Regions from separate parts of the Streptomyces sp. NBC_01092 genome, predicted to be linked through region 1. Evidence: riboswitches for the same ligand, from Rfam matches in the RefSeq annotation. Region 1 holds a riboswitch; the other holds the start of a gene.
The links. Region 1 has a riboswitch for cyclic di-AMP ahead of OG254_RS42595 (LysM peptidoglycan-binding domain-containing M23 family metallopeptidase). Riboswitches for the same ligand answer to the same signal wherever they lie in the genome.

Region 1 (4,205 bases):
TCTGTGGGGGCTTGATGCTGGAGATCTCCGACAACGGCCGTACGTGGCTCCTTTCCGGGCCGACCAGCAGCTACGCCGTCCATCTGACCGACGGCGACGAACTGCTGCACCTGCACTGGGGGCCGCGGATCGAGCTCGCCGACGCCGAGGCCCTCGCTGTCCGCCCGCTGCCGGAGTACTGGCCCTTCGAGTCCCCGCTCGACGGCCGCGAGGAGTACCCGGTCGAGGGCGGCCCCCGCTTCGTACGGCCCGCCCTGTCCGTGCGCACCGACGAGCGGCGCGGCACCGAGTGGGGTTTCGAGCGCCACGAGACCGAGGGTGACGAGCTGCGGTTGCGCTTTCGTGACGGCGGGCTGAAGGTCACCCTGCACTACCGGATGCGCCAGGACGTCGTGGAGCGCTGGGTGACTCTGGACAACGAGGGGCCCGCCCTGGAGCTGCTGCGGGCCGACTCGGCGACCTGGACGCTGCCGGACCGGGAGGACTGGCGGCTGTCCCAGCTGCACGGCCGCTGGGGTGCCGAGTCCCGGCTGGCACAGGCCCCGCTCACCTACGGTGAGAAGGTCATCGGCAGCCGTCGCGGACACACCGGGCACCAGCACCTGCCGTGGGTCGCGCTCGACACGGACGCCACCGAGGAGCGCGGCGAGGTCTACGGCTGCGCGCTCGGCTGGTCCGGGTCCTGGCGCATCGGCGTGGCCCAACTCCCGGACGCGCGCGTGCAGATCACCGGCGGAGCCGGGTACGACGACTCGGGTCTGCTGCGCCTGGCGGCGGGGGAGTCCTTCACGACACCCGTCTTCGCAGGCCTCTGGAGCGACGGCGGCTTCGGCGGGGCCAGCCGCGCCTGGCATGCGTACCAGCGCGCGTATGTGGTCCCGGACGCCGACCAGGACCGGCCCGTGCTGTTCAACTCCTGGGAGGCGACGGAGTTCGACATCTCCGAGAAACAGCAGAGCCTGCTCGCGCGGCGGGCCGCGGCCATGGGCGTCGAGCTGTTCGTCGTCGACGACGGCTGGTTCGGCACGCGCACCAGCGACCGCGCCGGGCTCGGCGACTGGACGCCCAACCCCGACCGCTTCCCGTCCGGCCTCAAGCCGCTCGCCGAGCACGTGCACACGCTCGGCATGCAGTTCGGCATCTGGGTCGAACCGGAAATGGTCAATCCGGACAGCGAGCTGTATCGCGCCCACCCGGACTGGGTGCAGTACCAAACGGGACGAAAGCGTACGGACTTCCGTAATCAACTCGTACTGAACCTCGCCCGCGACGATGTCCAGGAGTACCTCTGGGAACAGCTCGACGGGCTCCTCTCCAGCGCCCCGATCGACTATGTGAAGTGGGACTTCAACCGCTGCTTCTCCGACGCCGGCTGGCCCGGCGAGCCGTATCCGCAGCGCCTGTGGGTCGACCATGTGCGCGCCCTGTACGCCCTGCTGGACCGGCTGCGCGCCACTCATCCCGGCGTCGCCTTCGAGTCCTGCTCGGGCGGCGGCGGACGGATCGACCTCGGCGTGCTGAGCCGTACGGACCAGGTGTGGACCTCGGACAACACCGACCCCCTCGACCGGCTCGCCATCCAGCACGGCTTCAGCCAGATCCACCCGGCCCGGGCCATGGCCGCCTGGGTCACGGACAGCCCGAACGCCATGCTCAACCACCGCGCCAGCTCGCTGCGCTTCCGGTTCGTGAGCGCCATGGCCGGGGTGCTCGGGGTCGGCGGTGACCTCGCGCAGTGGACCGAGGAGGAGCTCGCCGAGGCCCGGGAGTGGGTGGCGCTCTACAAGGAGATCCGGCCCCTGGTGCAGCGCGGCGACCTCTACCGGCTGCGGCCTCCGCGTGGCGGGCTGAGTGCGGTGCAGTACGTGCTCGGGGGCGACGCGGTCGTCCTCGCCTGGCTCCAGGCGCAGAGCTACGGCGAGCCCCTTCCGGCGCTGCGGCTGCACGGCCTGGATCCGACAGTGTCGTATGAATGCCTTGAAACGGGCGAAATACACCGAGGGGCCGTACTGGTACATCACGGACTACCTACCGGCCTGAAGGGCGACCTGGATGCGGCAGTTATTCGGCTCCGTCGCATCTAGGTGTTCTGTCCGAATTGGCGCCTTCATTCCAACTCGCTCTGCAATAAAGAAAGCTGGAGCAGCGTCACGTGAGGAGCGTCATATCCGTGACGGTGCGTCGCCCGTCATGTCCACGTAATTCATGTGCTTTTCATGGGGCTTTGAGTCGGGCGGCACCCCCATATTTCACGCACGGTGACGGCTAATTCCCACAAGGGATCAACAGGAACGCATTCGGACGGAACCTCTCACTTGTTCCTTTGCGTCTTCCTCGCTTACGTTCGCCACCAATCCGGACGGACGCCTAATCCTGCCGCCGCCTGGATCCCGCGCTAACTCACCCGTACACGGCAGGAGCGGGGGACCCACAGGTACAACCGCCTGTTCCGGTCTCCGGAACGGCTTGGGGTCAAGTCGCGCCTCGGCGCGGCCGGGCATCTCCAGCCCGCACCCGACAGCTCACCTCGCAGGCGCCGGAGAGGAATTCGCCATGCCCGCGAAGGGTAAGCACCGCCGTCCGAAGTCCCTGCGCTTCACCCGCTCCATCGCCGTCGCCGGAACCGGTGGCGCCGCTCTCGCTCTTCCGCTCATGGGAGCCACCGGCGCCCACGCCGCTCCCTCGCAGACCGTTTCGGAAAAGGCCGTCTCGTCCCTTCCGGCCGCCGGCCAGAAGGCTGCTGAGAAGAAGTCCGCCAAGAAGACGGACGTGCGGACCTATTCGGTGAAGGTCGGCGATTACCTTTCGAAGATCGCCAACGAGCAGAACGTCGGCGGTGGCTGGAAGAAGCTCTACGCCGACAACCGTGAGGCCGTCGGCGCCGACCCGTCGCTGATCCATCCCGGTCTGAAGCTGACGATCGGCGGCAAGAAGGCCCCGGCGACCGCCCCCAAGTCGTCGTCCTCCAAGCCGTCTTCGGCGTCCAAGTCGTCCTCGAAGGACTCGTCCGCCGCGAAGTCCGCCACGCCGAAGAAGGCGCAGAAGGCGACCACGGCCGCCGAGACGACCAGCACCGTCAACGGCTTCTCCGCCCCGCTGGACGGCGCTTCCCTCGGCACCGCCTACAAGGTCGCGGGCAGCATGTGGTCCAGCGGCTATCACACCGGCGTCGACTTCGCCGCCGCCACCGGCACCTCACTGAAGGCGGTCGGCGCGGGCACCGTCGTCTCGGCCGGCTGGGGCGGTGCGTACGGCAACCAGGTCGTCATCCAGCTCGCCGACGGCTACTACGCCCAGTACGCCCACCTGTCCTCGCTCTCGGTCTCCAGCGGCCAGAGCGTGACCGCGGGCCAGCAGATCGGCCTCTCCGGCGCGACCGGCAATGTCACCGGCCCGCACCTGCACTTCGAGATCCGCACCACGCCGGACTACGGCTCGGACGTGGACCCGGTCGCCTACCTGGCCTCCAAGGGCGTCTCCATCGGCTGACGCGAGAACCACCTGCCTGACACGCGGCCGAAGGCCGGACCCCGATCCCCGGGTCCGGCCTTCGGCATGTTCCGGGACTGGCGGTTGCGCGCGTCAACACCCCTGATCAGAGGGATATTCCTCGCTTGGCGAACACTTTAGGAGTGGCTTATCTCACCGCTCGTCAACCCTTTCCTACGGTCGCGTAGGTCACATTCAAAGGTGAATCATGTCCCGATGTGGCAGACGATTCGAAGAGTGACAGCAGATCAGTGATCGGGTCGTACGTTGCGGTGGGGGACAGCTTCACCGAGGGCGTCGGCGACCCCGGCCCCGACGGGGCGTTCGTCGGCTGGGCCGACCGGTTCGCGGTCCTGCTCGCGGACCGGCGCCCCGAGGGCGACTTCAACTACACCAACCTCGCCGTGCGCGGCAGACTGCTCGACCAGATCATCGAGGAACAGCTTCCGAAGGCCGCCGAACTGGCCCCGGACCTGGTCTCGTTCTCTGCGGGCGGCAATGACATCATCCGACCCGGAACCGACCCCGACGAGGTCGCCGAGCGCTTCGAGCGGGCGATCACCCGGCTCACCTCCGCCGTCGGCACCGTCATGGTGACGACCGGCTTCGACACCCGTGGCGTGCCCGTGCTGAAGCATCTGCGCGGCAAGATCGCCACGTACAACGGACATGTGCGGGCCATCGCCGACCGGCACGGCTGCCCGGTGCTCGACCTG
Region 2 (4,205 bases), 3.1 Mb from region 1:
TCAGTGCGCGCCGTACGTCGGACCAGGTGGTGCGGCCGGCGGCGAGCAGCGGGTTCAGGGAGTCCTGCGCGAGCAGCGGGGCGTAGGGCGAGCCGAGCGTGTGGGCCGCCTTGCCCGCGTCGAGAACGTGGTCGCCGAGCCGGACGCCGACCCGTCGTGCGGAGTCCGAGCCGGGAAGGGAGAAGACACCGTACGGAAGGTTGTGCGTGCCGAAGGGGTCGCCCTCGGGGAGATCGAAGGGGGGCATGGGGTGCTGCCTCACTCTCATACGCTCCGTATGCCATGTGGTCGGGCCACACGTTACGGGTGAGCCGCCTGCCTTGGCAGTACGGAGATCCCGCGTCGCCGAGGCCGGCGAAACAGCAGGTCGTCACCCTCGGCGCGGGCTCGGGGGTGCTTCGGGGCCACGTGGGAGTGAAATCGCCATGGGCGGAAGGAAGTTGTGCATGCGGAGGCAGAAAGGGAACCGGAACAGGTGTCAACACATGTGAACGCAGCAGCCGTCCGGTTCAGGTCGAGTCGATGGGGCGTCCTGTCCGTATTCTCTGATCATGGCCCCACCCATCGCATATTCACTCATCGCCACTGACCTGGACGGGACGCTGCTCCGAGGTGACGACACGCTCTCCGACCGGACCGTCGACGCGCTCGCGCGGGCGGCGGCTGCCGGTGCCCAGCACCTCGTCGTCACGGGACGGCCGGCGCCCAGAGTGCGGCCGCTGCTCGACGACCTGGGCAGCAGGGGGCTCGCGGTGTGCGGACAGGGCGCGCAGTTGTACGACGCCGGAGCGGACCGTCTGCTGTGGTCCGTGACGCTGGACCGGGAGCTGGCGGAGACCGCGCTCGGCAAGATCGAGGCCGAGGCGGGCCAGGTGTACGCGGCCGTCGACCAGGACGGCGTCGACGGGCTCACGCTCATCGAGCCCGGGTATCTGATGCCGCACCCCACGCTGCCCGCCGTACGCGTCGAGCGCCGCGACGACCTGTGGTGCGAGCCGATCAGCAAGGTGCTGCTGCGCCATCCGACCCTGTCGGACGACGAGTTGGCGGCGACAGCGCGCTCGGTGGTCGGTTCGCTCGCGACGGTCACCATGTCGGGACCGGGCACCGTCGAACTCCAGCCATGCGGCATCACCAAGGCGACCGGTCTCGCGCTCGCCGCCGAGCATCTCGGGCTCGGTCCGCGCGAGACCATCGCCTTCGGGGACATGCCCAACGACATCCCCATGTTCGACTGGGCCGCCCGCGGGGTCGCGATGGCCAACGCGCATCCCGAACTCAAGGCGGTCGCCGACGAGATCACCCTCTCGAACGAGGACGACGGCATCGCCGTCGTCCTCGAGAGACTGTTCGCGGGCAGCCTGGTCGACTTCGCCCAATAGGGGCGAATTGGGCCTAATAGGTACTAAGTCTGTGCCCGGTTTAGTACGGCCCGTTCACGTTGTCGATCGAGCCGTAACGCGCGGCTGCGTAGTTGCACGCGGCCACGATGTTCGCGACCGGGTTGAAGGGGTCGTACACGGTCCCCGGCACGTGGTAGCTCGCGAAGGTGGGGTCGATGACCTGGAGGAGGCCCTTGGAGGGGGTGCCCGCCACTGCGTTGGAGTCCCAGTTGTTGATGGCCAGCGGGTTGCCGGACGACTCACGCATGATGTTGCGGTGAATGCCCTCGTACGAACCGGGGATTCCGTTCTGCCCCATAATGTCCAGAGCGTTGCGGATCCAGCCGTCGAGGTTGTCCGGGAACGTCTTCACGGAGGCCTGGGTGGCCTGGGCGACGGAGGACTTCTTGGCGGGTGCAGACGCATGGTCGGCCGTCTTGCCCGGCGAGCTGACCTTCTTGGTCGTCCGGACCTTCAGCTCGAGGCCCGTGTGGATGAGCCGGGGGTTGTCGCCGATGGCCTTGCGGTTGTCCTTGTAGAGCTGCTTCCAGCCGCCCTGGGCGTCGTAGCGGTCCGCGATGCCGTAGAGCGAGTCGCCCTTCTTGGTGGTGTACGTGACGGACCCGACCGTGGCTGCGGAAGACTCCGCGGCGCCGGCGGTGGTCGCGCTCATCAGGGGGAGGGCGAGGGCGGCGGTGCCGGTACCGGCGACGATGACGCGGCGGGTGAGCGGGTTGGTGCGGGGGCGGCGGTGTTTGCCTCGGGGCATGGCGCTGTTCCTCTCCGGCGCCTGCGAGGTGAGCTGTCGGGTTCGGGCGGGAGATGCCCGGACGCGCCGCCCTGCGGCGGCGCGCCTTCACCCCTAGCCGTGCCGGTGCGCCATCAAGGCGTCCGGTCCGGCGACTTACCTGGGTCCCCCGCTCCTGCCGCGCGTGTGTGTTCGTCGGGGATGACTCGGGCGGCGGCAGGATTCGGCGTCCGCCCGACGAGCGGGAACGTATGCGAGAGCACATGCCCGGAACAAGTGCCATGGGGGGCTGTCATGCCGTTTGACCATGGTCTGGTGTGAATGGGGTGCTTGATCCTTTGCGGTTGCCAACCCTCAACTTACGTTCGGCGCAAGGAGGGAAGGGGGTGTGCCGGGTCGGGTGCCGGACTCGGCCCGAGTGACCCAACTCACTGGTGAGCGCAAGAGTGGCAAATCGGGCAATGCCTCCAACTCACCTTTAACCGGCTGTCCGTGGGGTCCGTTTTTCCCGTGTTCGGCGGTAAAGAACCTCTTCGCCCTTCGTGTGGCTGGCCTCGTTGGGGGGTGGCGAAATGCCCCTTTTCGTGGCTGATTTCCGAGCGTGTACGCACCGTCGTGTCCCACGCGGGCTCCGGCCGGTGCAGCCGGATCGACCACTCCGAGCGGGCGCGGGCCGACAGCGGGTCCGACTCGTCGATCGTGTACGTCTCCAGCGACGACCTGCCCGCGCGCACCTCCGACGTCAGCCGCAGCCGCACCTTCGGCCGTCCCAACACCCAGGTCTCCTCGCCCACTTCGAAGTCGAAGCACGCCGAACGCGCGTCCTCCTCAGGCTGGTCGGGCGGCAGGTCGGCGTCGTTGCCGAAGGGGAAGAAGCGGCCGGCGTCCAGGCGGGTGTGCATGGGGGAGCGCACCAGGGCGGGGGCGCCCTGGAGGGCGTACGTCACGTCGCGCACGTGGGGAGAGGGCGAGGCCGGCTCGCTGACCCAGCTGCCGGGCGGGGCGGCGTACACCGTGGCTGGGCGTGCCAGTCGCTGACGTACGAGCTGAGCAGGGGCTCGGCCATGACGCCCGTGGTCGCGCCCTTCAGTCAGTGGTCCCACCAGCGCAGCGCCTCCTGCAGGAAGCCGATCGCCGGGCCCGGCGGCAGGCCGCGGACCCGGTCGGTCGCGTCTCTGGCGCTCCAACGAGGTGTGGATGAACGGGTCGACGGCCTCCAGCCGCCCCGCCACATGCCCCCGCCACGCGTCGCCGAGGTACCGCGGATCGGGCGGGCGGGAGACGAAGTCGAGCATCGTCGCCGACCAGGCGTGGATGTCGACCGCGAGGGCGGAACCTCCCGTGTAGTGCACGTCGTTGTCATAGCGGTCGTCCGTGGAGCAGACCGTGACGATCGCCTTGAGCGGTTCGGGCGAGGGCCGCGATCTGGAGGGAGTTGAAGCTCCATGAGATGCCGAACATACCGACCTTGCCGTCGCATCAGGGTTGCGCCGCGGGCCAGTTGACGACCTCGACGCCGTCGGCGAGGAGCGCCGGTAGGGGCTCGTTCGTGACAGGGCGCCACGCGCGCGTAGAGCAGGGGCCCGTCCCGGAGCGGGATGCGGAGGTCGTGGTGGGTCGTTCGTAGGGGAAGGACGTACGGATGCGCATGAGCAAGGCCCCCGTCCGGTCAGTGCACCGGGTGCATCGTGCGGCGCAGCCCGCGCGACGCGGCGTCGGAGGAGTGGCCCGAGGTCGGGAGGGCCATCAGCAGGAAGGACAGGCCGCCGAGGGCGACCCCGATTGCGATCACCGAGACGAGGGTGAGCAGGTCGACGAAGCGGTCCATGGGGAGCCGGCCGGCGGCCGCGAGGAGGACGGCGATGGTGGCAGTGCTGACGAGGCCCGTAACGATCGGGCGGATCGCCCGGCGCATGGCGTCGGGGTCCGGCGCGAACTCGGCGGCGTGCTTCCGCCTGGCCAGGCGGCGGCGGCCGAGGACGTACTGGACCAGGCCGAATGTCGTGCCGATGGCGGCGGCCGAGAAGCCCCAGTGCCAGCCCCTGTGGTCGCCGAGCCAGCCGGTGATCAGCGGG

Region 2: another riboswitch for cyclic di-AMP. It lies ahead of OG254_RS28800 (transglycosylase SLT domain-containing protein); the one in region 1 lies ahead of OG254_RS42595 (LysM peptidoglycan-binding domain-containing M23 family metallopeptidase).

Annotation. Positions count from the first base shown of each region.
Region 1 covers NZ_CP108659.1:9,424,507-9,428,711, forward strand. Annotated here, with positions in the region: gene OG254_RS42590 (alpha-galactosidase) at 15-2,084, shown strand; cyclic di-AMP (ydaO/yuaA leader) riboswitch at 2,384-2,549, shown strand; gene OG254_RS42595 (LysM peptidoglycan-binding domain-containing M23 family metallopeptidase) at 2,554-3,489, shown strand; gene OG254_RS42600 (SGNH/GDSL hydrolase family protein) at 3,741-4,205, shown strand, end outside.
Region 2 covers NZ_CP108659.1:6,301,973-6,306,177, forward strand. Annotated here, with positions in the region: gene fahA (fumarylacetoacetase) at 1-247, opposite strand, end outside; gene OG254_RS28795 (HAD family hydrolase) at 552-1,382, shown strand; gene OG254_RS28800 (transglycosylase SLT domain-containing protein) at 1,423-2,151, opposite strand; cyclic di-AMP (ydaO/yuaA leader) riboswitch at 2,157-2,338, opposite strand; partial or broken gene OG254_RS28805 (CocE/NonD family hydrolase) at 2,609-3,780, opposite strand; partial or broken gene OG254_RS28810 (MFS transporter) at 3,914-4,205, opposite strand, start outside.